Regions from separate parts of the Planomonospora algeriensis genome, predicted to be linked through region 1. Evidence: riboswitches for the same ligand, from Rfam matches in the RefSeq annotation. Region 1 holds a riboswitch; the other holds the start of a gene.
The links. Region 1 has a riboswitch for cyclic di-AMP ahead of ACWJ6R_RS01795 (NlpC/P60 family protein). Riboswitches for the same ligand answer to the same signal wherever they lie in the genome.
Positions count from the first base shown of each region.

Region 2: it holds a riboswitch for cyclic di-AMP, as region 1 does, so the genes downstream of both, ACWJ6R_RS00395 (coiled-coil domain-containing protein) here and ACWJ6R_RS01795 (NlpC/P60 family protein) in region 1, are expected to answer to the same signal.

Region 1 covers NZ_CDRNDK010000008.1:7,828-19,058, reverse strand. Annotated here, with positions in the region: gene ACWJ6R_RS01825 (ATP-dependent Clp protease ATP-binding subunit) at 1-468, opposite strand, end outside; gene ACWJ6R_RS01820 (histone-like nucleoid-structuring protein Lsr2) at 884-1,216, opposite strand; gene ACWJ6R_RS01815 (RDD family protein) at 1,743-2,261, opposite strand; gene ACWJ6R_RS01810 (RDD family protein) at 2,607-3,068, opposite strand; gene ACWJ6R_RS01805 (hypothetical protein) at 3,055-3,621, shown strand; gene ACWJ6R_RS01800 (amino-acid N-acetyltransferase) at 3,628-4,212, opposite strand; cyclic di-AMP (ydaO/yuaA leader) riboswitch at 4,692-4,845, shown strand; gene ACWJ6R_RS01795 (NlpC/P60 family protein) at 4,853-5,896, shown strand; gene ACWJ6R_RS01790 (LuxR C-terminal-related transcriptional regulator) at 5,936-6,136, opposite strand; gene lysX (bifunctional lysylphosphatidylglycerol synthetase/lysine--tRNA ligase LysX) at 6,834-8,339, opposite strand; gene ACWJ6R_RS01780 (type III pantothenate kinase) at 8,386-9,168, opposite strand; gene ACWJ6R_RS01775 (L-aspartate oxidase) at 9,168-11,231, opposite strand, start outside.
Region 2 covers NZ_CDRNDK010000002.1:11,968-23,198, reverse strand. Annotated here, with positions in the region: gene ACWJ6R_RS00420 (GNAT family N-acetyltransferase) at 1-461, opposite strand, end outside; gene ACWJ6R_RS00415 (PP2C family protein-serine/threonine phosphatase) at 740-1,855, shown strand; gene ACWJ6R_RS00410 (M50 family metallopeptidase) at 1,968-3,272, shown strand; gene ACWJ6R_RS00405 (MarR family winged helix-turn-helix transcriptional regulator) at 3,322-3,891, shown strand; gene ACWJ6R_RS00400 (DinB family protein) at 4,000-4,506, opposite strand; gene ACWJ6R_RS00395 (coiled-coil domain-containing protein) at 4,602-5,609, opposite strand; cyclic di-AMP (ydaO/yuaA leader) riboswitch at 5,613-5,748, opposite strand; gene galT (galactose-1-phosphate uridylyltransferase) at 5,821-6,918, opposite strand; gene ACWJ6R_RS00385 (DeoR/GlpR family DNA-binding transcription regulator) at 6,915-7,715, opposite strand; gene ACWJ6R_RS00380 (HD domain-containing protein) at 7,799-8,404, opposite strand; gene ACWJ6R_RS00375 (TIGR03086 family metal-binding protein) at 8,414-9,301, opposite strand; gene ACWJ6R_RS00370 (ATP-binding SpoIIE family protein phosphatase) at 9,514-11,231, opposite strand, start outside.

The DNA.
Region 1 (11,231 bases):
CGGCCAGCCCGAGGCGGCCGGCTCCTTGCCCTGGTAGCCGTGGAGCAACTGGATGACCTGCTGACGCACCCGGTTGAGATCGGCGCCCAGCTTCACCAGCACCTGGGCGGCGACGCCCTCGCCCTCACGGATGAGGCCGAGCAGGATGTGCTCGGTGCCGATGTAGTTGTGACCCAGCTGCAAGGCCTCGCGGAGCGACAGCTCAAGGACCTTCTTGGCGCGCGGGGTGAACGGAATGTGCCCCGACGGCGCGGACTGTCCCTGGCCGATGATCTCCTCGACCTGCTGACGCACACCCTCAAGACTGATGCCGAGGCTCTCCAGAGCCTTGGCGGCAACGCCTTCACCTTCATGGATCAGACCAAGAAGAATGTGCTCCGTACCGATGTAGTTGTGGTTGAGCATCCGGGCCTCTTCTTGGGCCAGGACGACAACCCGCCGTGCGCGGTCGGTGAACCTCTCGAACATCTCGTCGCTCCTCACAGAGCGGTCAGGCAGGTCCGGGATATCCGGGCCCTGTCCTCCCGCATGGTAGCCCCGACCCGGCAACCGCTCTACGTAGAAGACGTTCCCCGAGAGCAGGGCGTTCACGCTCTATCCAACTACCTGTCGGGGGTGCGATGTTCCCGATACGCCGCAAGCGAACGACGTTTATCGACCACTGAGACCGCATTCGCGGCCCGTGCGCGCCGGACACGCCATGGAGAGGGTCTCCGGAGCCCGCTCCGAGGACGGACCGCGGGTCCGGACGGGAGCGGCCCGGACGGGAGCGGCGGGACGGGTCCCGGAACGCATCATGCGGTCATGGCCGTCACCGGACCCCACCGTGACCGCCATGACCGCATGATTCACCGGCCGGCGAACCGCTCTCGCCGACCACCGGTCAGTGCGCCGCCTCGTACTGCTCGACGATCTTTGAGGCGATCCGGCCGCGCTCGCTGACGTTCATGCCGTGGGACTTGGCCCACGCACGGATGTCGGCGCTCTTCTCCCGGGTCAGCGCCCTCGTCCCGCCGGCGCGGCGGCGGCGAGGGGCGAGGGCCCCGGCGCGACGGGCGCTCGCCACGAAAGGCGAGAGGGAGTCGCGGAGCTTCTTCGCGTTTACGTCACTCAGGTCAATCTCATAGCTGGTGCCGTCAATCGCGAAGGAGACAGTCTCATTGGCCTCGCCCCCATCGAGGTCGTCGATGAGAATCTCCTGGATCTGCTTGGCCATCTACGCAATCCTTTCGCGGAGTATTGTTTCATTCGCTAGCCAAACATATACCCATGGTGAGAGCGCAGCAATTCCGAAGCCCGGTGATTCTCCACGGAAGCGGGGGAAGAGGGGCTCAGCCGTTCTGCGACTCGCCCTGATCGGCACGTTTCGCGGGACGGCGACCGGCCGCCTCACTGCGAAGGAGCTTGAAAACTGCATACACGAAGACCCCACCGACGACCGCAGGGGGTATCAACGCGGACATTACCTCGTACATTGGTCCTCACTCCGCACCGGGGCGACATTCCGGGTCATGAGATTTTCCGTGGCGACATCGCGGTCCGGGAGCGCGACCGGACGGGCGGATCGGCCCACACATGACCATAGCGGCTTCCAGGAGCGATGTGCGTCCCAGGACGCCCATGACGCTCATCCACCACCTTAATGCTTCTCTCCAGGCGTCTTACCGGTTGCACTCCGTAAAGCGCCGGGGAAAAGAGTGACAGAGTGATCACAGGTTGATCGCTTTCCCCGGCGGGCCGCATCACCGCAGGTCCTTGACCACCACGGTCCCCGCCAGCCTGTCGTGCGGCCCCCGCTGAAGGGGCTTGTCCATGAGGATGAACAGGGCCCCCGCGAAGCCGAGGACCGCGGCCAGGAGGTCCACCACGGGAATGCCCGCGGTCAGTAGAACACCGGGGTAGAGAGCCGCCCGCCTCATCAGACCGGCCCGGCCTCGGTCCGCACCGCCGTACGGGGCCAGCCTGATCCTCATCAGTTTCTTACCGACGGTACGGCCGTCCCGGGCGTGCAGGACATAGTCGTAGAGCGTATAACCGCCAAAGGCGATCAGACCGGCGAAGAACCCCGGCAGCGCCCGGGCGTCGGCGGTACGCCCTTCACCCGCCGGCGTGAGGAGCGAGTAGAACGACAGCGAGAGAATCCAGTAGACCGCCACGAAGCCGACGGCGTCGATGATGCGGGCCGCCAATCGTTCCCACCATTCAGCGGGCGGCGGAGTGTCCGGGGCCGCCGGATACGGCGACGGAAGCGGCGGATCCATCCGGCGGAAGACTCCCTTACCCGATGGCGTTACCCCGTCTCCCGAAGGGGCGGGGGTCCTCGCTCGGCCTCCGTCGGCCCCGCCGGTCCGGGAAAGGGGGAAGCCGGTCCCTTCCGGGAGCGGTGGAAGCGGCGCGGCCGGATAAGAGCCCGCGGGCGGAGGAGAGGCCGGCCCGAGGTGATTGTCTTCGGAGCGCGGAGAGGCGGCCATGGCGTTCCTCCCGCCGGCGCGAATGGTTTTGCAGTCTTCCGCAGTCTGCCCCGGGGAGACCGCCCGACACCGTTTTCCCGCCCGGGCATGAAAGCGGGGCCGGCGGTTCCTCCGCCGGCCCCGTCGATCACGGAACTACTTGATCTTCACGACCACCGTCGAGGCGACCTTGTCGTGCAGGCACTGCTGGAAGGGCTTGTCCCAGAACTGCCAGAGCACGTTCACCAGACTGAAGATGCCGGTGAACCATCCGACGAGCGGAATCCAGCGCAGGCCCTGCGGGCCGTAGAGCACACCCGCACGCTTGATCGCGGCGTCCGCGGAGAGCCCGCCGGCCGTCGAGACGCTCCCGACCGGGACCACCTTGATGCCCATGACCATCTTGCCGACGGTCTGGCCGTTCTGCTTGAGCATGAAGAACTCGTAGCCGCCGTAGATCAGGACGCCGAGGATCGCGGTGAGCAGGTCGTAGAGGAAGGTGCTCCCCCCGCTCACCCCGGTGGCGCTGAAACTGGGCAGCACGATCAGTCCGGCCAGCGCGAAGCTGAGGATGACCGTGGGGATCGCCAGGATCACCGCGTCGATGAGACGGGCCACCAGGCGCTGCCACCACTCCGCGAGCGGAGCGGGGGCGCCGGGGGGGCGTCGCGCCCTGCGGGCCGTAACCCTGGCCGTAGCCGGGCGCCTGCTGGCCGTACCCGGGCTGCTGGCCGTAGCCGGGCTGGGACGCCTGCTGGCCGTAGCCCTGCTGCCCGTAACCGGGCTGCTCGTGCGAGGCCGACTGGCCGTACCCGGGCTGGGCCGCCTGCTGGCCGTAGCCCTGCTGGCCGTACGCGCCCGTGCCCTGCTGCCCGTAGCCGGGCTGCTGGCCGTACCCCTGCTGGCCGTAGGCGGGCGGGGTCTGCGGACCCGTGCCCTCACCCCGGTATCCCACGATCGTCACGTCGGGGTCGTGCCCGCCCTGACCGTGCTGACCGTAGGCGTTCTGCTGTCCGTATTCCGGCTGCCCCGACGGTGTGCGATCGCGGTCGGGATCATCCTGCGGATACGGCGGCTGTCCGGTGCTCACCGCGTCACCTCACTTCGACTGGGCATGTGTCTTATGTCAGACATGCATGCTTGCTGCTGCACAAGGTATCGACATAGGTAAGAACAGTCACCTTTCCTTGGAGTCAGCCCCGGCGTCATTCTCACCGAGGTGCAGCAACATCCTGGTGTTCCCCAAGGTGTTCGGCTTCACGTGCTCAAGATCGAGAAACTCCGCGACGCCCTCGTCGTAGGACGCGAGGAGTTCCGCGTAGACCTCCGGGGAGACCGGCGTCCCCTGGATCTCGCGGAATCCGTGCCGGGCGAAGAAATCGACCTCGAACGTCAGGCAGAAGACCCGCCGCAGGCCCAGTTCGCGGGCGGCGCGGATGAGCTGGGAGACGATCAGGTGCCCGATGCCCATCTTCCGGCAGGAGGGGTCGACGGCGACCGTGCGGATCTCGGCCAGGTCCTCCCAGAGCACGTGCAGCGCCCCGCAGCCGACGATCCGGCCGACCCGCTCGGCCACCCAGAACTCCTGGACGTCCTCGTACAGCGTGACGGTGGCCTTCTCCAGCAGGCGCGGGCCCGCCCCGGCGTAGGTGTCGACGAGCCGCCTGATGGACCGCACGTCCGGGGTCCGCGCCCGGCGGACCGCGATCGTCTCGGCATCGGGTACGGCCTGCGCGGGGAAGTGCTCCGCAACCTGCTCCATCATTCTCCTAGCGGGGGAACCGCCGGTCCCACCCTGGTGGGGAGATCCCTCTCGTGGTTCCCGTGTTCGAAACGGTCAGGGCCTGGCCGTCGCCTTCCTCACTCCGAGGGAGGCGGGAAGCCGCTCCCGCAGGGAGCGGAGAAGTCACAACTGATCAGAGTACGTCCTCTGTCGTCTGCAGTTACGGCTCGTCCTTAACTCGCCTCTCAAAAGCATCACGTCTCACGAGAGGTGAGCCGTACCGTGCGCCGCCGACCCGCTCGCGGCCTCCGCGCTTTCCGAGCGCATCGCCGCGGACCTGCGAAGACCCCGCCCCTGCGGCCGGGGGCCGGATACGGAGCGGCGTAATGCCAGTTGACCGAGGTTCCGTGTGACCTGTCCGTGATTTCCTTGTTTGAGAACCCTTACCAAGTTTGGAGTTCTGGTTGAGCTTGAACTCCCCTTGCACTAGTGTCCAGGCTCGATGTCGGCTCACCCCGAGAGCCGACCCGCCGAATCTCCGAACCCGGAGAACCGGGGACCCACCTCCCTGAAGTCCCCCGGGGTGAATCCGAGACGCCGCCAGTGCTCTCGGTAGGGCTGCCTCCGGCCCGAACCCGTCAGCTAACCCGGTAGGCGGTGCGAGGAAGAGGAGCCTGGTGTGAAGCGCACGCGCGAACGCGGGAGAGAGCATGCGGGCAAGCACGCCCGCTATCGAGAACGCACCCCGCACGGATTCCCGCTCCGGATCACCGTCGTCGCAGCCGTCTTCGCCTCCCTGACCCTGGGGACCCCCCTGGTCGCCACCGCCGACCCCCAGCCGAGCCTCCAGCAGCTCGCCAAGCAGGCCGACAAGCTGCACACGGAGATCGCCCAGCTCACCGAGCAGTACAACGGGGAGCGGGTCAAGCTCAAGCAGGCCGAACGGGCCGCCGCCGCCGCCAAGAAGACCCTCGCCACCAGCGAGTCCCAGCTGGAGTCCCGGCGCCACAAGGCGAGCCTGCTCGCGCAGAGCAGCTACATGACGGGCGGCCTGGGCGGCGGTCTCGCCTTCACCTCCTCCAACGACCCCGACGCCTTCCTCGACCAGGCGGCCGCCACCTACGCCCTCCAGCAGCAGCAGAGCGAGGAGGTCGCCCAGATCAGCCGGGCGATCCAGGCCGCCGAGCGGGCGAAGGCCAGCGCGAAGGCCCGGACCGCCGAGGTCGGCGCCCTCCTCGACGAGCTCGGCACGAAGCGCACCAAGATCGAGCGGCTGGTCGCCCGGGTCGAGAGCAACCTGTTCCGGGAGGTGCGCGAGCGCGCCGGAGGCGGGGGCCGGGCCGTGAAGGTCGACATGCCGATCGTGGGCGGCGGGAAGGCCGCCGAGGCCGCCCGCTGGGCGCTCAGCCAGCAGCTCAAGCCCTACGTGTGGGGCGCCGAGGGTCCCAACAGCTACGACTGCTCGGGCCTGGTCATGTGGGCCTACCAGAAGGTCGGGATCAGCCTGCCGCACTACACCGGCAACCAGTGGACCGCGGGCACCCACATCTCCAAGGGGGAGATGCGCCCCGGAGACCTGGTCTTCTTCCACAACGACCTGCACCACGTCGGGATCTACATCGGCGGGGGCCTGATGGTCCACGCGCCGCGGACCGGCGACGTCGTCCGCATCGCTCCGATCGCGGGCCGTCCGTTCGCCGGCGCCGTACGGATCGCCGGCTGAGACGGAGTCCGGCGGGCGCGGGCCCGGACCGGACGCGGGTCAGATCAGGCGGCGGCGCGCGGCCCACGCCACGGCCTCGATGGCCGTGGCCACGCCGATGCGGTCGCAGATGCCGCGCAGCCTCCGCCGGACGGTGCGCCCGCTGATGTCGAGGCGCCGTCCCACGCGGTCCACCGTGACCCCCTTGGCGAGCTCCGCCAGGAGGACGAGATCCTCGTCACTCAGATCCACCTCGCTCACGGCCAGAAGGCCGCGACGGGCATCCACTACGACTTCTGGATATGCCATCTAGAGGTCCTCCCCCGCACCGGCATCCAGCCGTGAGTGTGATCGGAACCAATGTCGCCCGTCAGGAACGGTAAACGCCTTCTTCAAAGGTCGTCAAGTTCTGCTCTCCATAGATCCGGGGACCTAGATTGACTTAGTGGCTATTACGTGAAGTACTGACGATATGTCGGGGTTTTGCGAATAAGCCGAGACCGGACGGGGACGCGCCGCGGGCAGGCCGCTCCGGGTCCCGGGACGGCCGGCGAACGGCCTGCCAGCACGGGCGACGGGCCCGGGCGGGCGGTTTCCTCGCCAGCGGGGCGGTCCGGCCGTCATGCCCGCGAAGGGGGCTTCCATCCTCATTCCACAAGGAGTATGAGACTTTTGTCACGTTCGCCACTGGAGTAACACGGCAAACAGAAGGAGCCTCTGTCCGGTCACCGGACGCGAGGCTCATTTCTCTACATTCGTTAATGCCGCGCCGAGATGATTGAGCATCCGGCGATATAGGACACGGCCGAAACGGAGTTTCTGAGCCGCACCTTCAAAGGCGCGCCCGGGCGCGCGGGAACGCACCACGGCGGCCGGGGCGCGCGGGAACACACGCGCAGGAACGCACCGCCGCGGCCGGGGCGCGGGAACACACCGCCGCCCCGGCCGCGGACGTCCGTCAGGCTCCGCCGGTCGGCTTGACCAGCGGGAACAGGATGGTCTCGCGGATGTTCTTACCGGTGAAGGCCATCACGAGGCGGTCGATCCCCAGCCCCATGCCACCGGTCGGCGGCATGGCGTATTCCAGGGCGGCCAGGAAGTCCTCGTCAAGCTGCATGGCCTCCGGATCGCCGCCCGCGGCGAGCAGGGACTGCTCGGTGAGGCGGCGGCGCTGCTCGACCGGGTCGATCAGCTCCGAGAAGGCGGTGCCCAGCTCGGTGCCGAACCCGATCAGGTCCCACTTCTCGGTCAGCAGCGGGTTGTCGCGGTGCTGGCGGGCCAGCGGGGAGGTCTCCAGCGGGTAGTCCATGACGAACGTGGGCTGGATCAGGGTGTGCTCGACCAGCGCCTCGAATATCTCCTGGACGAGCTTGCCCTGGCCCCACTTGGGGTCCCAGTGGATCTCCCGCGCGTCGGCCAGCTTGCGGACCTGGTCCAGGGAGGTCTCGGTGGTGACCTCCTCGCCGAGCGCCTCCGAGACGGAGCCGTACAGCGTGATCCGCGGCCACTCGGCCAGCCCGAGGTCGACCTCCACCCCGTCGTGCTCCACCACGGAACGGCCCAGCGCGGCCACGACCGCGCTCTGGATCATCCGCTGGGTCAGGTCGGCCATGTCGTTGTAGTCGAGATACGTCCCGTACGCCTCGAGCATGGTGAACTCGGGGTTGTGGGTGGCGTCCGCGCCCTCGTTGCGGAAGTTGCGGTTGACCTCGAAGACCTTCTCGATGCCGCCGACCACGAGCCGCTTGAGGTAGAGCTCGATCGCGATGCGGAGGTAGAGCTCCATGTCGTAGGCGTTGATGTGGGTCTTGAACGGCCGGGCCGCCGCGCCGCCGTGGATCGGCTGCAGCATCGGCGTCTCGACCTCGAGGTAGCCCTCGCCGTGCCAGAAGTCACGGATCGCGCGGACGACGGCGCTGCGGGTGTAGGCCATCTTGCGGGCCTCGTCGTTGACGATGAGGTCCACGTAGCGCAGCCGTACCCGCGCCTCGGGGTCGGTGAGCCCGGCGTGCTTCTCCGGCAGCGGGCGCAGGCACTTGGAGGTGATCGCCCACCGGTCGGCCAGGATGGACAGCTCACCGCGGCGCGAGGTGATCACCTCGCCCTCGATGCCGATGTGGTCGCCCAGGTCGACGTCGCGCTTCCAGGCGGCGAGGGACTCCTCGCCCACCTTGTCCAGCGAGATCATGACCTGCAGGTCGCCGGAGCCGTCCCGGATGGTGGCGAAGCAGAGCTTGCCGCCGGTCCGCGAGAGCATGACGCGGCCCGTGACGCCGACTCTGTCACCGGTCGCGGTGTCAGCGGCGAGATCGGCGTATTTGTCGCGGATCTCGGCGTTGGTCGCGGTGCGCGGGAAGGTCACCGGGTAGGGGTCGACGCCCTCGGAACGGAGGCGGTCGAGCTTCTCCCGGCGCACGCGCATCTGCTCGGGCAGATCCTCGGCTGCAGTCACATGGTCGGTCACGCGGTCAAGGTTACCGATGTCCGGGCCGCTCCCGGACTGCACCCGACTACATGGTGTTGCGGTGGTAGATGAGCCGGAGTCCGATCAGCGTCAGCCACGGCTCGTGCACGTCGATCGAGGCGGACTCGCTCACCACGAGCGGCGCCGCGCTGCCGGTCGCGACCACCGTGACGTCGTCCGGGTCCTCGGCCAGCTCGGCGGCCATCCGCTCCACGATCCCGTCCACCTGGCCGGCGAAGCCGTAGATGATGCCGGACTGGAGCGCCTCGACCGTGTTCTTCGCGATCACCGACCGGGGCCGGATCAGCTCCACCTTGTGCAGCTGCGCCCCGGCGGCGGCCAGCGCGTCCACCGAGATCTCGATGCCGGGCGCGGTGACCGCCCCGACGTACTCCCCCTTGGCGGAGACGGCGTCGAAGGAGGTCGCGGTCCCGAAGTCGACGATGATGCACGGCCCGCCGTACAGCTGGATGGCCGCCAGCGCGTTGACGATGCGGTCGCTGCCGACCTCCTTCGGGTTGTCCATCCGGACCGGCACCCCGGTGCGCACGCCGGGCTCCACGATCACCGCGGTCACGTCGCCGTAGTAGCGGCGGCACATCTCGCGCATCTCGTTGAGCACCGACGGCACCGTGGAGCAGAGCGCGATGCCGTCGACGTCGGCCCCCTTGAGCAGCGGCGACTGCGCCAGCAGCCCCTGCAGCACGACCGCGACCTCGTCGGCCGTGCGCCGGGCGTCGGTGGCGATCCGCCAGTGCTCGATGACCTCCTCGCCCTCGAACAGGCCGAGAACGGTGTGAGTGTTGCCTACGTCGATGGCGAGCAGCATCAGTTCCCCCGAAGGTCCAAGGCGATGTCCAGGGCCGGCGCCGAGTGCGTGAGCGCGCCCACCGCAAGGTAGTCAACACCGGTTTCGGCCACGTCACGGGCCGATTCCAAGGTCAACCCCCCGCTGGACTCCAGGCGCGCCCGTCCGCCGACCAGGCGTACGGCCTCGCGGAGCTGCGGAACGGTGAAGTTGTCCAGCAGGATCTCCTCCGCCCCCTCCGCCAGCACCGGCTCGATCTGGTCGATCCGGTCGACCTCGACCTCGATCGGCAGGCCGGGGTAGGCGTCGCGGACCGCGCGGAACGCCTCGGCCACCCCGCCCGCGGCCACCACGTGATTGTCCTTGATCAGTGCCGCGTCCGACAACGACATGCGGTGGTTGACCCCGCCGCCCGCCCGGACGGCGTACTTCTCCAGCGCGCGCAAGCCCGGCAGCGTCTTGCGGCTGTCCCGGACGCGGGCGCCGGTCCCCTCGACCGCCCGGACCCACCGGCCGGTGAGCGAGGCGACGCCGGACAGGTGGGTGAGCAGGTTCAGCGCGGTCCGCTCGGCCGTCAGCAGGTCCCGGGTGGTGCCGGTGACGGTCATCAGCACGTCTCCCCGCTCCACCCGCTCGCCGTCCTTGACGTGCCGCTCGGTACGGCTCGCGCCGAGCCGGGCGAAGACCGCCTCCGCGACCGCGAGCCCCGCGACCACCCCGTCGACCCTGGCCACCACGTCCGCGGTGGCGGTCTGCCCGGCCGGGATCGTGGCGATGCTCGTCACGTCGCCGGCCTCCTGCAGGTCCTCCCGGAGCGCGGCCTCGATCACGGCGCCCACCTCGGCCGGGTCCAGCCCCGCCGCGGTCAGCTCCTCGGCCAGGTGCGCGGGGAGCGCCTCCCCGTGCGGACGATGGTTCATGATCAGTCCCTCCCCTGTCAGGGTCACGTCGAGGTGGCCGAGCCACCGGTGGTCGTCACGGTCGGGAAAGTCCTCCCGCCAGTGTGACCCACGGGTCTCCTCGCGGGCGCGGGCGGCCTCCACCAGGGCGGAGGCGACGGTGAGCAGGTTGGTGGCCTCCCACGACTCGGTGCACGGCTCGACCGCCACCGGCGTCCAGCGGGAGTTCACCAGGGCGCGGCTCACCTCGCCCAGGCTCTTCTCGCTGCGCAGCACGCTCGCGCCCCGGCTCATGTGCGCCTGGATCCGCGGCCTGGCCCGGGGGTCGACCAGCCCTTCTGCCCTGCCGTCGGCGCCGTCGGCCACCGGCTCGCCGGGCGCGGGCCGTACGGCGTGCACGTCGGCGGCGATCCGCTCGGCGAAGACCAGGCCCTCCAGCAGGGAGTTGGACGCCAGCCGGTTGGCGCCGTGCACGCCGGTGCAGGCCACCTCTCCGCAGGCGTACAGGCCCGGCACGCTGGTACGGCCGTGCAGGTCGGTGCGGACGCCGCCGCTGGCGTAGTGGGCGGCCGGGGCGACCGGGATCGGCTGGGTGACCGGGTCGATCCCGTGCTCCAGGCAGACCGCGTGGATCGTCGGGAAGCGGGTCCGCCACTTCTCCTCGCCGAAGTGGCGCCCGTCGAGGTACATGTGCTCGGCGCCGGTCTCCCGCATCCGCCGCATGATCGCCTTGGCCACCACGTCCCGGGGCGCCAGGTCGGCGAGTTCGTGCACGTCCGCCATGAACCGCACGCCGCCTGAGTCGATCAGCACCGCGCCCTCGCCGCGGACCGCCTCGGAGATCAGCGGCTGCTGGCCGGTGGAGTCCTCGCCCAGCCAGAGCACGGTCGGGTGGAACTGGACGAACTCCAGGTCGCGCACGACGGCCCCGGCCCGCAGCGCGAGCGCGACGCCGTCCCCGGTGGAGACCGCCGGGTTGGTCGTGGCGGCGTAGACCTGGCCCATCCCGCCGGTGGCGAGCACCACGGCGCGGGACCGCACGGCGCCCACGCCGTCGCGCGAGCCCTCGCCCATCACGTGCAGGGTCACCCCGGCCGCGTGACCGCGCGCGTCCTTCAGCAGGTCCAGGACCAGCGCGTGCTCGATCACCTCGATCTCCGACGCCCGGACCGCGGCCACGAGCGC
Region 2 (11,231 bases), on a different contig from region 1:
CGGAGCGGTCCCGCTCCGTTCTGGTCGGCCTCGTGGTCGGACAGGACCGCGTCCCAGCGGGCGGACGTGCGGGCGTAGAGGCCGGGACGGCTGTCGAGCGCGGCCTCGAAGACCTTCTCGAAGACCTCCCTGGCCTCGGCGGGCCTGACGATCCGCAGGCGCAGCGCGGGATCGGCCGGGGCGTGCGGGGCCAGGGCCGTGCCGCGGGTGGGGATGTCGAAGAACAGGGTGTCGGCGGCCCTGCCGTACCCGAACCGCCCGTAGATCGCCGCCTCGGAGGCGTAGAGCGCGGCGACGGCCTCGCCCCGCTCGCGCAGGTCCGCCAGCTGGCGGGTCATCAGGGCGGTCAGCACGCCCCGGCGGCGGTGCGAGGGAAGCACGCCGACGGCGGTGACCCCGCCGACCGGGATCGGGCCGCCGGGGACCGTCATGGTGAAGCTGCACACCGCGGTGACGCCCACCAGCCGGCCGCCTTCGAGCGCCCAGAGATCGGTCGAACTCGGTGTTGTTCCTGAACAGTTCGACGCGGTGCGGGGGGAAGGCGTTGCCGAACGCCTCCTCGTCGACGGAGATCCATTCGGACCAGTCGGATTCTGTCATCGGCCGCAGGGTGAGACTCATTCCTCCCACGGTAGGCAGAACGGCCGTTTCCAGCCATCGAATATACGTGCTTAATGATCAAGGTATTGGTCAAGTGGGCTGCCCAAAAGGCGGGCGGCCCGCTACAGTCGAGCGCATCATGAGTTCCCGACCGGCGCCGTTGATCCCCGCAGGGCTCCGCGCGCTCCTGGTGCGGGTCCCCTTCCTGGTGTCCACCGTGCGGTTCCTGCGCCGGGGACCGCTGGCCCGCGACCGCAACCTGCTGATCACGCTGATCGTGCTGACGCTGGTGATCGGCGCCCTGGCCGCCCGCGTCTCGGTCGAGTGGTTCTCCCCGGCGCTCGTGATCCCCGTCATCCTGGTCGGCGGGCTGCAGCTGCGGCTGCGGAGCCTGGCCAAGCTGCTCTGCGCGGCCGTGGTCGCGCTGACCTACGTCGGCTTCGCCGCCGGCCCGGCGCACATCGGTCCCGGGCTGCTGGCGGCCTTCGGCTTCACCGCCGTGCTGGCCGCACTCATGTCCCGCACCCGGGGCCAGCTCGGCGTGCAGGGACTGCGCGGCGACGTGATGCTGCTGGAGCTGCGCGACCGGCTCAAGAAGCAGAGCGAGCTGCCCCCGCTGCCCAAGGACTGGGGCTCCAAGGTGGTGCTCAAGCAGGCCGGGGGCTCCTCCTTCGGGGGCGACTTCCTGGTCTCCGCGCGCGACGGCGACACGCTGGAGCTGGCCCTGGTCGACGTCTCGGGCAAAGGCGTCGACGCGGGCACCCGGGCGCTGATGCTGTCGGGGACCTTCGGCGGCCTGCTCGGCTCGGTCTCCGACTTCCTGCCCGCCTGCAACGCCTACCTGCACCGCCAGCGGGAGGCCGAGGGCTTCGTCACCGCCGTCCACGTCAGGATCGATCTGGCCACGGGCGAATACGAGATCACCTCGGCCGGGCACCCGCCGGTGGTCACGTTCGAGGCGGGGACGGGCACCTGGCGGGTCTCCTCCGCCAAGGGGGTGGTCCTGGGGGTCGTCCCGGACCTGCACTGCGAGCCCGACCGGGGGACCCTCCGCAAGGGCGACGCGCTCATGCTCTACACCGACGGGCTGATCGAGCAGCCGGGCCGCGACATCGACGCCGGTCTCGACCGGTTGCTGGGCGAGGCCGAGCGGCTGCTGCCCTCGGGCTTCGCGGGCGGGGCGCGCAGCCTGGTCACCTCCATGTCGGCGGGGCACAACGACGACTGCGCGCTGATCCTCATCTGGCGGCCCTGACCGCCTCCCGGCCCGCCCCGGCCGCGGTCCCCGAGCACGGTCCCGGCAGCAGAGGCTTCGGCTAGTCTCTTATGGGGCATTGCTGGTAAATCCGCGACCAGGGGGAACCTCTGTGGACCTGCTTTTCCTGATCGGCATCGTCCTCTTCCTGCTGGGACTGATGGCCTCGATCGGACTGCACGAGCTCGGCCACCTCGTGCCGGCGAAGCTGTTCGGCGTCAGGGTCACGCAGTACATGGTCGGTTTCGGGCCGACGATGTGGTCGCGCCGCCGCGGGGAGACCGAGTACGGCGTCAAGTGGATCCCCTTCGGTGGTTACATCCGCATGATCGGCATGCTGCCGCCCCGCGCCGGCGACGCGCCGGGCAAGGTGCGCTCGGTCTCCACCGGCCCGTGGCAGGGCCTGATCGAGAACGCCCGCGAGGTCGCGCTGGAGGAGGTCCGCCCGGGGGACGAGGACCGCGTCTTCTACCGCAAGCCCTGGTGGCAGAAGGTCATCATCATGGCGGGCGGCCCGGCGATGAACTTCGTGCTGGCGTTCGTCCTGTTCGCCGTCGTGCTCATGGGCTTCGGCATCGCGGTGCTGAAGACGGAGGTCGCCTCGGTCCCGGAGTGCGTGAAGACCACCGCCGAGTACGCCGCCAACCCCGAGTGCACCGCCGCCGACGCGGCCAGTCCCGCCGCCGCGGCGGGACTGCGCCCCGGCGACGTCATCGTCTCGGTCGCCGGCAGGCCCGTCACCACCTGGGACGCGGCGACCCGCGCCATCCGCGGCAGCGGAGCCGGGCCGGTGCAGATCGGCATCACCCGGGGCGGGCAGGCGATGACCCTCACGGCCACGCTCATCGCCCAGGAGCGCGAGTCCCTCGACGAGCCGGGCAAGCTGGAGCGGGTCGGCTACCTGGGGGTCAGCCCCAGGCAGGTCATCGAGAAGCAGAGCTTCGGCGCCGTGGTCGTGCACATGGGGGACCTCACCTCCAGGACCGCCACCGCGCTGCTCCGCTTCCCGGAGAAGATGGTCGGCGTCTGGAACGCCGCCTTCTCCGGAGAGGAGCGCGACAAGGACGGTCCCATCGGCGTCGTCGGGGTCAGCCGCATCGGCGGTGAGATCGCGGCCTCCGACATCCCGCTGGAGAACAAGGCGGCCGTCTTCATCAGCCTGCTGGCCAGCTTCAACCTGGCGATCGGCCTGTTCAACCTGATCCCCCTGCTCCCGCTGGACGGCGGCCACATCGCGGGCGGCCTCTGGGAGGGGGTCAAGCGCGGCTTCGCCCGCGTCACCCGCAGGCCCGAGCCGGGGCACGTGGACATCGCCAAGGTGCTCCCGCTGACCTACGTGCTGGCCTTCGTGATGATCGCGGTGGCCGGTCTGCTGATGTACGCCGACCTGGTCAACCCGATCCGCCTGGCCGGCTGACCCGGCTTCGGGCGCGGCCGGCCGCGGCGTCCGCCGATAGGGTGGGGCCGTGGAGGACGGGACGCCCGGAGCGGTGATCGACGTGGCCCTGTTCCGGTTGCGCCGGATATGGTCGCGGCCGCTGCGCGCGCGTAAGGCCGCCGATCCGCAGCGGCCGGTGCAGATGTCCAACGTGATGGTCGTGCACGCCGTGCACAAGCTGAGCCTGGATGTCGCCGAGGTGACCGTGGGGGCCGTCGCCGAGCAGCTCGACGTCGACCCCTCCACGGCGAGCAGGCTGGTCAACGACGCGATCGGCGCGGGCCTGGTGACCCGCGAGGAGTCCGAGGTCGACGCCAGGCGGGCCCGGCTCGTGTTGAGCGCGCCCGGCCGCAGGGTCCTGGAGACGGTGGTCCGCTACCGGCGGGCCCACCTCGACGGCCTGATGGCCGACTGGGACCGGGCGGACCGGGAGGCGTTCGCTCGGCTGCTCACCCGGTTCGCCGAGGCGGCCACGGCCCGTCCGGCGGACTCGGCCGCCCTCGACCGCCTGATCGCCGAGGCGCTGGAGGGAGGGGGGACCGGTGGAGCGGTGAAGTCCGCCCCGGCACCGGAACCCGGCGGGCCGGTGGAGCGGTGAAGTCCGCCCCGGCCCCGCGATCCGGCGGGCCGGGGGAGCCGGGGCCGGGCGCGGAGCCCGGTGCGGTCCCGGACGGCGGCGGGGCCGCGGGTCTCACCCGGGGAGCGGCTACTCGCCCGTGACGCCGTCGATGTGCTCGCGGATGATGTCGGCGTGGCCGTTGTGCCGGGCGTACTCCTCGATCATGTGGACCAGGATCCAGCGGAGCGAGACCTCCTCGCCCCTGCGCGGCGTCTTGGCCAGGGTCTCCAGCGGCAGCCCGGCGGACAGGCGCCGGGCGTCGTCGATCGCGGCCCGCCAGTGCGCGAACGCCTCCTCGGCCGAGGCGGTCTCCACGTTGTCGAAGTCCCCGTCGGGGTCCTCCCGGCTGCAGAAGAGGTCGGGCACGTCCTCGCCCGCCAGGATCTCGCGGAACCAGTAGCGCTCCACCTCGGCCAGGTGCCGGACCAGGCCCAGCAGCGAGAGCGCGGACGGCGCGGCGGCGCGCAGCCGCAGCTGCTCCTCGGTCAGGCCCGCGCACTTGACGGCGAGGGTCTCGCGGTGCCAGTCCAGCCAGGTGTACAGCATGGACGTCTCATCGGCGATGAAGGGGGGATTGACCCGGTTGTCACTCATGGGGCCTCATCCTGCCCGCGTGCCCGACCGCTGTCATGCCGTTTCTCCGGCCGGACCCCCCCCGTCCGGAACCCCCGTCCGGCGGGGGCGGCGGGTCAGAGCATCGAGATGTGCACGTGGTCGTAGTGGTTGGCGGTGTTGCCGCCGCGATCGGACATGAAGCGCCAGCCGGAGCCGTGGTTGATGCGCTGGCGCCAGATCACGTACTTGACGCCGAGCTTGCTCCTGTTCTTCAGGACCCAGGCGGCGATCTCGTCGCCGAGCTTGAGGTTGGCGGCCGAGGGCATCGCCCCGCCGGTGCTCATCATGAAGTCGCAGGCGCGGCCCAGGGGGTGCTCGCCTCCGTCGTTCATGCTCCGGTAGCAGCCGACCGTGTGGGTCAGCTCGAAGCGCCGCTTGACGACGTCGCGCATGTTCCGGGTGCGGTCGGTGATGTTGTCGGGGCCGTTGGGCAGCTGGGGCACCCAGCTGCCGTCGGCGCGGCGGCCGGAGCCGAGGGGGACCAGCTGGTCCAGCTTCCGCTTGATGTCGCGGATCACCTTCTCGGCCTCCTCGCGCCGTTCCTCGACCTCCTCGGCCTCCTTCCGGAGGTCGTCGGTGAGCCGGGCGGCCTGCTCCGCGGCCTGCTTCCTGCGCTCCCTGCTGGTGGCGAAATCCTCCAGGTAGGCGCCCTGCTGGGCGACGAGCTGCTCCATCACGGCGGCGGCGGCCATGTCGCCCCCGCCGGAGAACAGCAGCACGGGCAGGTCGCCGGAGTTGCTCTGGTAGCGGAGCTGGGCGATCGAATCGACCTCCCGCTTGGCCTCCTGGTAGGTCTTCTCCGCCTTGCGGAGATTGTCCTTGGCGACGTTCTCCGCCTTCTCCGCCTTGCGCACGGACTCCCGCTTGGCCGCGTAGGCCTCGATGAGCCCGTCGACCTTCTTGCCGAGCCGCTTCAGGTCCTTGCGGAGCTCCGCCTCGGTGGGTTTGGGCTCCGCGAGGCCCGCGGCGGGGACGCCGAGGGTGAAGCCGAGCGCGGAGATCAGGCAGACGGCCGCGGCCGCGCGGTGACGGAACCCGGGGGACATCGGCGATGCAGACGACGTAGGCGACGCAGCCGCCACGAACTCTCCTCTCCTTCAGCCGGCCGGGTTAGCTGACGGGTTCGGGCTGGAGGAAGCCCTTCCACTGACGTGGTTCACCCCAGATGCGGTGGTTCCCCGGCTCCCGGGCGAGGCGCCCGGGATTAGGCATATCTGCTGTTGAAGCCGACGACTGAAGGATAGTAGTGGTAATGGGATGGTCATGCGGCTCCAAGCCGAGACCAAGAGGTGATCAACCCGTGATCGCCTCGCGCAGGAGACGGGCCGCCTCCTCGGGCAGGACGTCGTTCACGAAAGCCCCCATCGCGGACTCCGACCCGGCGAGGTACTTCAGCTTGTCCGGCGCCCGGCGGATGCTGAAGAGCTCCAGGTGCGCGTACGACAGCTCCCGCCCGAAGCTGACCGGCGCCTGGTGCCAGGCCGCGACGTACGGCATGGGCACGCCGAACAGCCCGTCCAGCCGGCGCAGCACGTCGGTGTAGAGCGGCCCGAACGCCGCGCGTTCGGCCTGATCCAGCCCGCCCAGGTCGGCGACCCGCCGGTGGGGGTAGAGGTGCACCTCGAACGGCCAGCGGGCCGCGGCCGGGACGAACGCCGTCCAGTGCTCGTTGGCGGCGACCACCCGCACCCCGGCCTCCTGCTCGGCGGCCAGGACGTCGGCGAACAGGTTCCCGCCGGTCCGCTCCCGGTGGCGCTCGGCGGCCCGCAGGGTCAGCTTCGTGCGCGGGGTCACGTAGGGGTAGGCGTAGATCTGGCCGTGCGGGTGGGCCAGGGTGATGCCGATCTCCGCTCCGCGGTTCTCGAAGCAGAACACCTGCTCCACGCCGGGGATCGCCGACAGCTCCGCCGTGCGGTCGATCCAGGCCTCCATGACCAGCTCGACCTGCTCGGGGGAGAGCGAGGAGAAGGACGAGGCGTGGTCGGAGGTGAAGCAGACCACCTCGCAGCGGCCCAGGCCCGGGCGGGTCTCGCCGATCGCGCCCGCTCCGGCGTGACCGCCGGGATCACCGGAGGCGCCGAGGGGGATGGAGAACGAGGGGAACCGGTTCTCGAAGACGACGACGTCGTAGGAGGAGGCGGGGATCTCGGAGAGGCGGCCGGGGGCCGACGGGCAGAGCGGGCACTGGTCGGCGGGGGGCAGGAAGGTCCGGCTCTGCCGGTGCCCCGCGATCGCGATCCACTCCTCGGTCAGCGGGTCGTAGCGCAGTTCCGAGGGAGCCGGGCGGGGCGGAAGCCCGCGCTCGTCGACGGCGCCGCGGTCCGCGCCGTCGTGCCGGTCGAAGTAGAACAGCTCCCGGCCGTCGGCCAGGTGGGTGAGGGTGCGCTTCACCGGTCCGCCACCTGCCTGTCCTGCTCCGGTTCGGCGATGACGAGCTCGCCCGCCTGGGAGGAGAGCTCCTCGCGGGCCTCCTGGGGCAGTCCGGGATCGCTGATGACGACGTGAGCCTCGGACAGCCGGGCGATGGTGCTGATCCCGACCGTGTCCCACTTGGTGTGGTCGGCGGGCACGACCAGGCGGTGCGCGGAGGCGACCAGTTCGCGGTCGGTCTCGGCCTCCAGGAGGTTGGGCGTGGTGAACCCGGCGCGGGCGCTCATCCCGTGCACCCCGAGGAAGAGGGTGTCCACGTGCAGCCCGCGGATCGCGGCCACCGCGACCGGTCCGACCAGTGCGTCGGAGGGGGTGCGCACGCCGCCGGTCAGCACGACCGTGCGGTCGGCGCGGGGCGAGCGGTGGAAGACGTCGGCGATCCGGATCGAGTTGGTGATGACCGTCAGCTCGGGGACGTCGACGACGAAGTGGGCCAGCGTCCAGGTCGTGGTGCCCGCCGAGAGCGCGATGGCCGTGCCGGGCCGGACGAGCCGGGCCGCCTGCCGGGCGATCGCCTCCTTCTCCGGCTGCTGGCGCGCCGATTTGGCGGCGAACCCGGGTTCCTCGGTCGACCCGGGACCGGCGGCGGTCGCCCCGCCGTGGACCTTCTCCAGCAGACCGCGCTCGGCGAGGACCTCCAGGTCCCGGCGGATCGTCATGTCGGACACGCCGAGCTCCCGGACGAGATCGGCGACACGGACGCCGCCGCTGCCGCGCACCCGTTCCAGAATCGCCTGCTGCCGCTGTTGGGCGAGCATTGACCCACTCCTTAATCAAACAACTTCCATCAAATTACCACATCGAAGTGCCTGGAAGATGTTCGTTTATGCTGGATAATCCCTCACAGGCGGTCGAGTTCCCCCCGCATGTTCTCCCGAGCGGCCCCCTCCCAGCCCGAAGCGGCCGGGGAGTGGAAGATCATTGGAAGGTCCAGCAGCGAGCGCAGCACGGCCGCCCGCCCGGTCCGGAACGCCTCCCCCGGGACGAAGGCGTACTCCTCGCGCACGGCCGCCGCGTAGGCGGCGTAGACCTCCGGGGAAGCGGCCAGGATCGCCAGGTCGGCGTCGCACAGCACGGCTCCGTCCGCGTCGCCGGCGGCGGGGGCGTGGGTGACGGTGAGCCTGACCAGGCGCGCCACCGCCGCCACCGCCGAGGCCGGCAGGCCCAGCTCGGGCAGCGCCCGCTCGGCCATCCGGGCGCTGCGCTCCTCGTTGTCGCCGCGCCGCGGATCGTAGACGGCGTCGTGGAACCAGGCCGCGAGCCGTACCAGGTCGGGATCGCCGGCGTGCCCGGCCAGCGCGTCGACGTGGTCGAGCACCGCCTCCAGGTGGGCGGCCGTGTGGTACCTGCGGTGCGGCTCGCCGTACCGGGAGATCAGGTCCGCGCCGAGGCGGTCGGCGCCGGGGCCGGCCAGGGCGCGCCAGCGGTCCACCAGTTGAGAGCTCATGCCCGGACTCTAAGGGCGGCCGCCGGAAGACCCGCGACTTGGGCCTTGTACGGCGTGCGTTCCCGGGGGACGGTGGAGACCTGACCTGGGATCCACGGACGGAGGCGGTCGCGATGGGCAGACGGGCGCGCAAGGCGCGGGCGAGGAAGAAGCGGAAGGCCAACCACGGCAGGCGGCCCGCGGCGCGGTAGCGCGCCGCGGGGCTCCGTCGCGGACCGGATCCTCCGCCGGGCGCTGCGCTCCCGCCGGAGGCACGGCGCAGGACCCGTGGAGCCGCGGTCGTCCCGGGCCGGATCCTCCGCCGGAGCCGTCTCGGGTACGGCGGGCCTCAGCCGGTGCGGCCCCAGGCGGCGAGGAGCCTGGCCTGCAGGCCGGTGCCGCGGGCACCGGATGCGGATCGCCCATGACGCCCGCCTGCCGGTAGTCGTCCCCGGCGTCGGCGAACCAGGCCGCGCAGGCCTCGACCAGCTCGGGGTCGAGCCGCTCGTCCGCGCCGATCGCCCGGGCCAGGTCCCAGGTGTGGATGAGGGCGTCGGCGAACAGCTCGGTGATGTACTCCGCGCCGGGCACGTCGCCGAACGAGAGCCGGACGACGGCCGTCAGGGAACCGTCGTCACCGGTCGCCTGAACGGCGGCGGACGCCGAGGCGTCGAACGCCTTCAGCGGGTCGTCGCCGAGCATGTCGCCGTCGAAGGCGCCGCCGATCTCCGCGGTGCCCCGCCCGGCGAACAGCTCGGGCACGCACAGGCTCTCGCTCACCACATGGTTGACCAGGGTGCGGACGTCCCAGCCCGCGCACGGTGTCGGGTTCTCCCACTGCCCGGGTGCGATCCGGTGGACGAGGGCGCCGAAGTCGTCCAGCGCCCGCCGGTAGGCCTCCCGGATGTCGATGGTCATGTGCAGCCCTCCCGAATCATCGATTCGACCGTAACCCGTGGAGCGCCAGTAGTCAGCGCACCCGTCGGGCATGACCGGGTGGGGCGTCCCCCATCTGCGACAGGGGTTCCATCAGAGCCTCGGCAGGGGACCGCCGCCTTCAGGCGACGGGGGAACGCCGTACGGCGGGCATCATGCGGTCCGCGCCCGGCGGCGGGTGTCCTGGAGCGGTTCTAGAGCAGCTTCTGCTCCACCCAGACGATCTTCCCCTGGGGTGTCGGGCGGGTGCCCCAGCGGTGGGCCATCCAGTTGATGAGCTGCAGTCCCCGGCCGCTGTCGTCGGTGCCCGCGGCCTCCCGCATGACCGGCATCGAGGGCGAGCGGTCGGCCACCTCGCAGACCAGGCTCGGGCCGCGCAGCAGGCGGAGCCCGACGGACCCCTCACCGTGCCGGACCGCGTTGGTGACCAGCTCGCTCACCATGAGCTCGGTGCCGTCGGAGACGGACTCCAGCCCCCACTCGGTGAGCGTGGCACGGACGAAGCCGCGGGCCTTCGCCGCCGAACGGCTGTCCGGGGGGAGCGCGAGCACGGCGACCTCGTTCTCGGACAGCTCGTGCACCCGGGCCAGCAGGAGCGCGATGTCGTCGCGTTCGTGCCCCGGCCGCTGGGCGCCGATCGTGAGGTCGCAGATCTCATCCAGGTCCTTGCCCAGCTCCTCGATCCGGCCGGAGAGCAGGTGCCGCAGCGCGCCGATGCCCTCGTCGATGTCGCGGTCGCGGCTCTCCACCAGGCCGTCGGTGTAGAGGGCGAGCACGGAACCGTGCGGCAGGGTGAGCGAGGCGGTCTCGACCGGGTCGTTGCCGATGCCGAGCGGGAGGCCCGCGGGCACTTCGACGATCTCCGTCGTGCCGTCCGGGTGCACCAGGACCGGAGGCACGTGCCCGGCGCGGGCGATCGTGCAGAGCCGGGTGACCGGATCGTAGGTGGCGTAGACGCAGGTCGCGATCTGGCTGCCGTCCAGGTCCTGGCTCATCCGGTTGAGCCGGAACAGCACCTCGCCGGGGCTCAGGTCGAGGCTGGCCAGGGTGCGGGCCGCCACCCGGAGCTGGCCCATCGTGGCGGCGGCCCGGGTGCCGTGCCCCATCACGTCGCCGACCACCAGGGCGACCCGGCACCCCGGCAGCGGGATCACGTCGTACCAGTCGCCGCCGACGCTCGCCAGGTCGCTCGCCGGCAGGTAGCGGGAGGCGATCGACAGGCCGAGGGGCTGGTAGAGGTCGGAGGGGAGCAGGCTGCTCTGCAGGGTCAGCGCGGTCCGGCGCTCGTGGCCGTAGAGCCGGGCGTTGTCCAGGCAGATCGCGGTTCTGGCCGCGAGTTCCTCGCCGAGAGCCACGTCCTGCTCGTCGAAGGGGTCGCTGTCCGGCCGGCGGGTGAAGACGACGAAGCCCAGCACCCGGCCGCGTGCCTTCAACGGCACCACCAGGAACGAGCTGTCCTCCAGCACCCTGGCCGCCGTGTCGTGCTTCCAGGCGCGGCCGATCTCCCGCGCGGTGCGGGCGCCCAGCCGGGGGTACAGGATCGGATTGCCGGTGGCCATCACCTTGGCGTACGGCGTCCAGGCGTCGTAGACGGTGACCTCGTCCACCGGGAAGGCTTGGGCGTACTCCCCCGGGGCGGCGGACGCCACGCCGACCGCGAGGCGCCGCACCAGCGCCGAGCCGTCGGTGCTGCGGTGCGGGAACTCGCCGTCGGTGACGAGCCGGTCCTGCACCAGGATGCCGGCCGCGTCGGCGAAGCGCGGCACGGCGACCTCCATCAGCTCCCGGCCCGTCTCGAACATGTCCAGGGTGGTGCCGATGCGCTTGCTGGCGGCGTTGAGCAGCGAGAAGCGCTCGTGCACGGAGGCCGGACTGCCCATCCGGACCTCGCCCGCCGCGGGGGTCTTGGTCA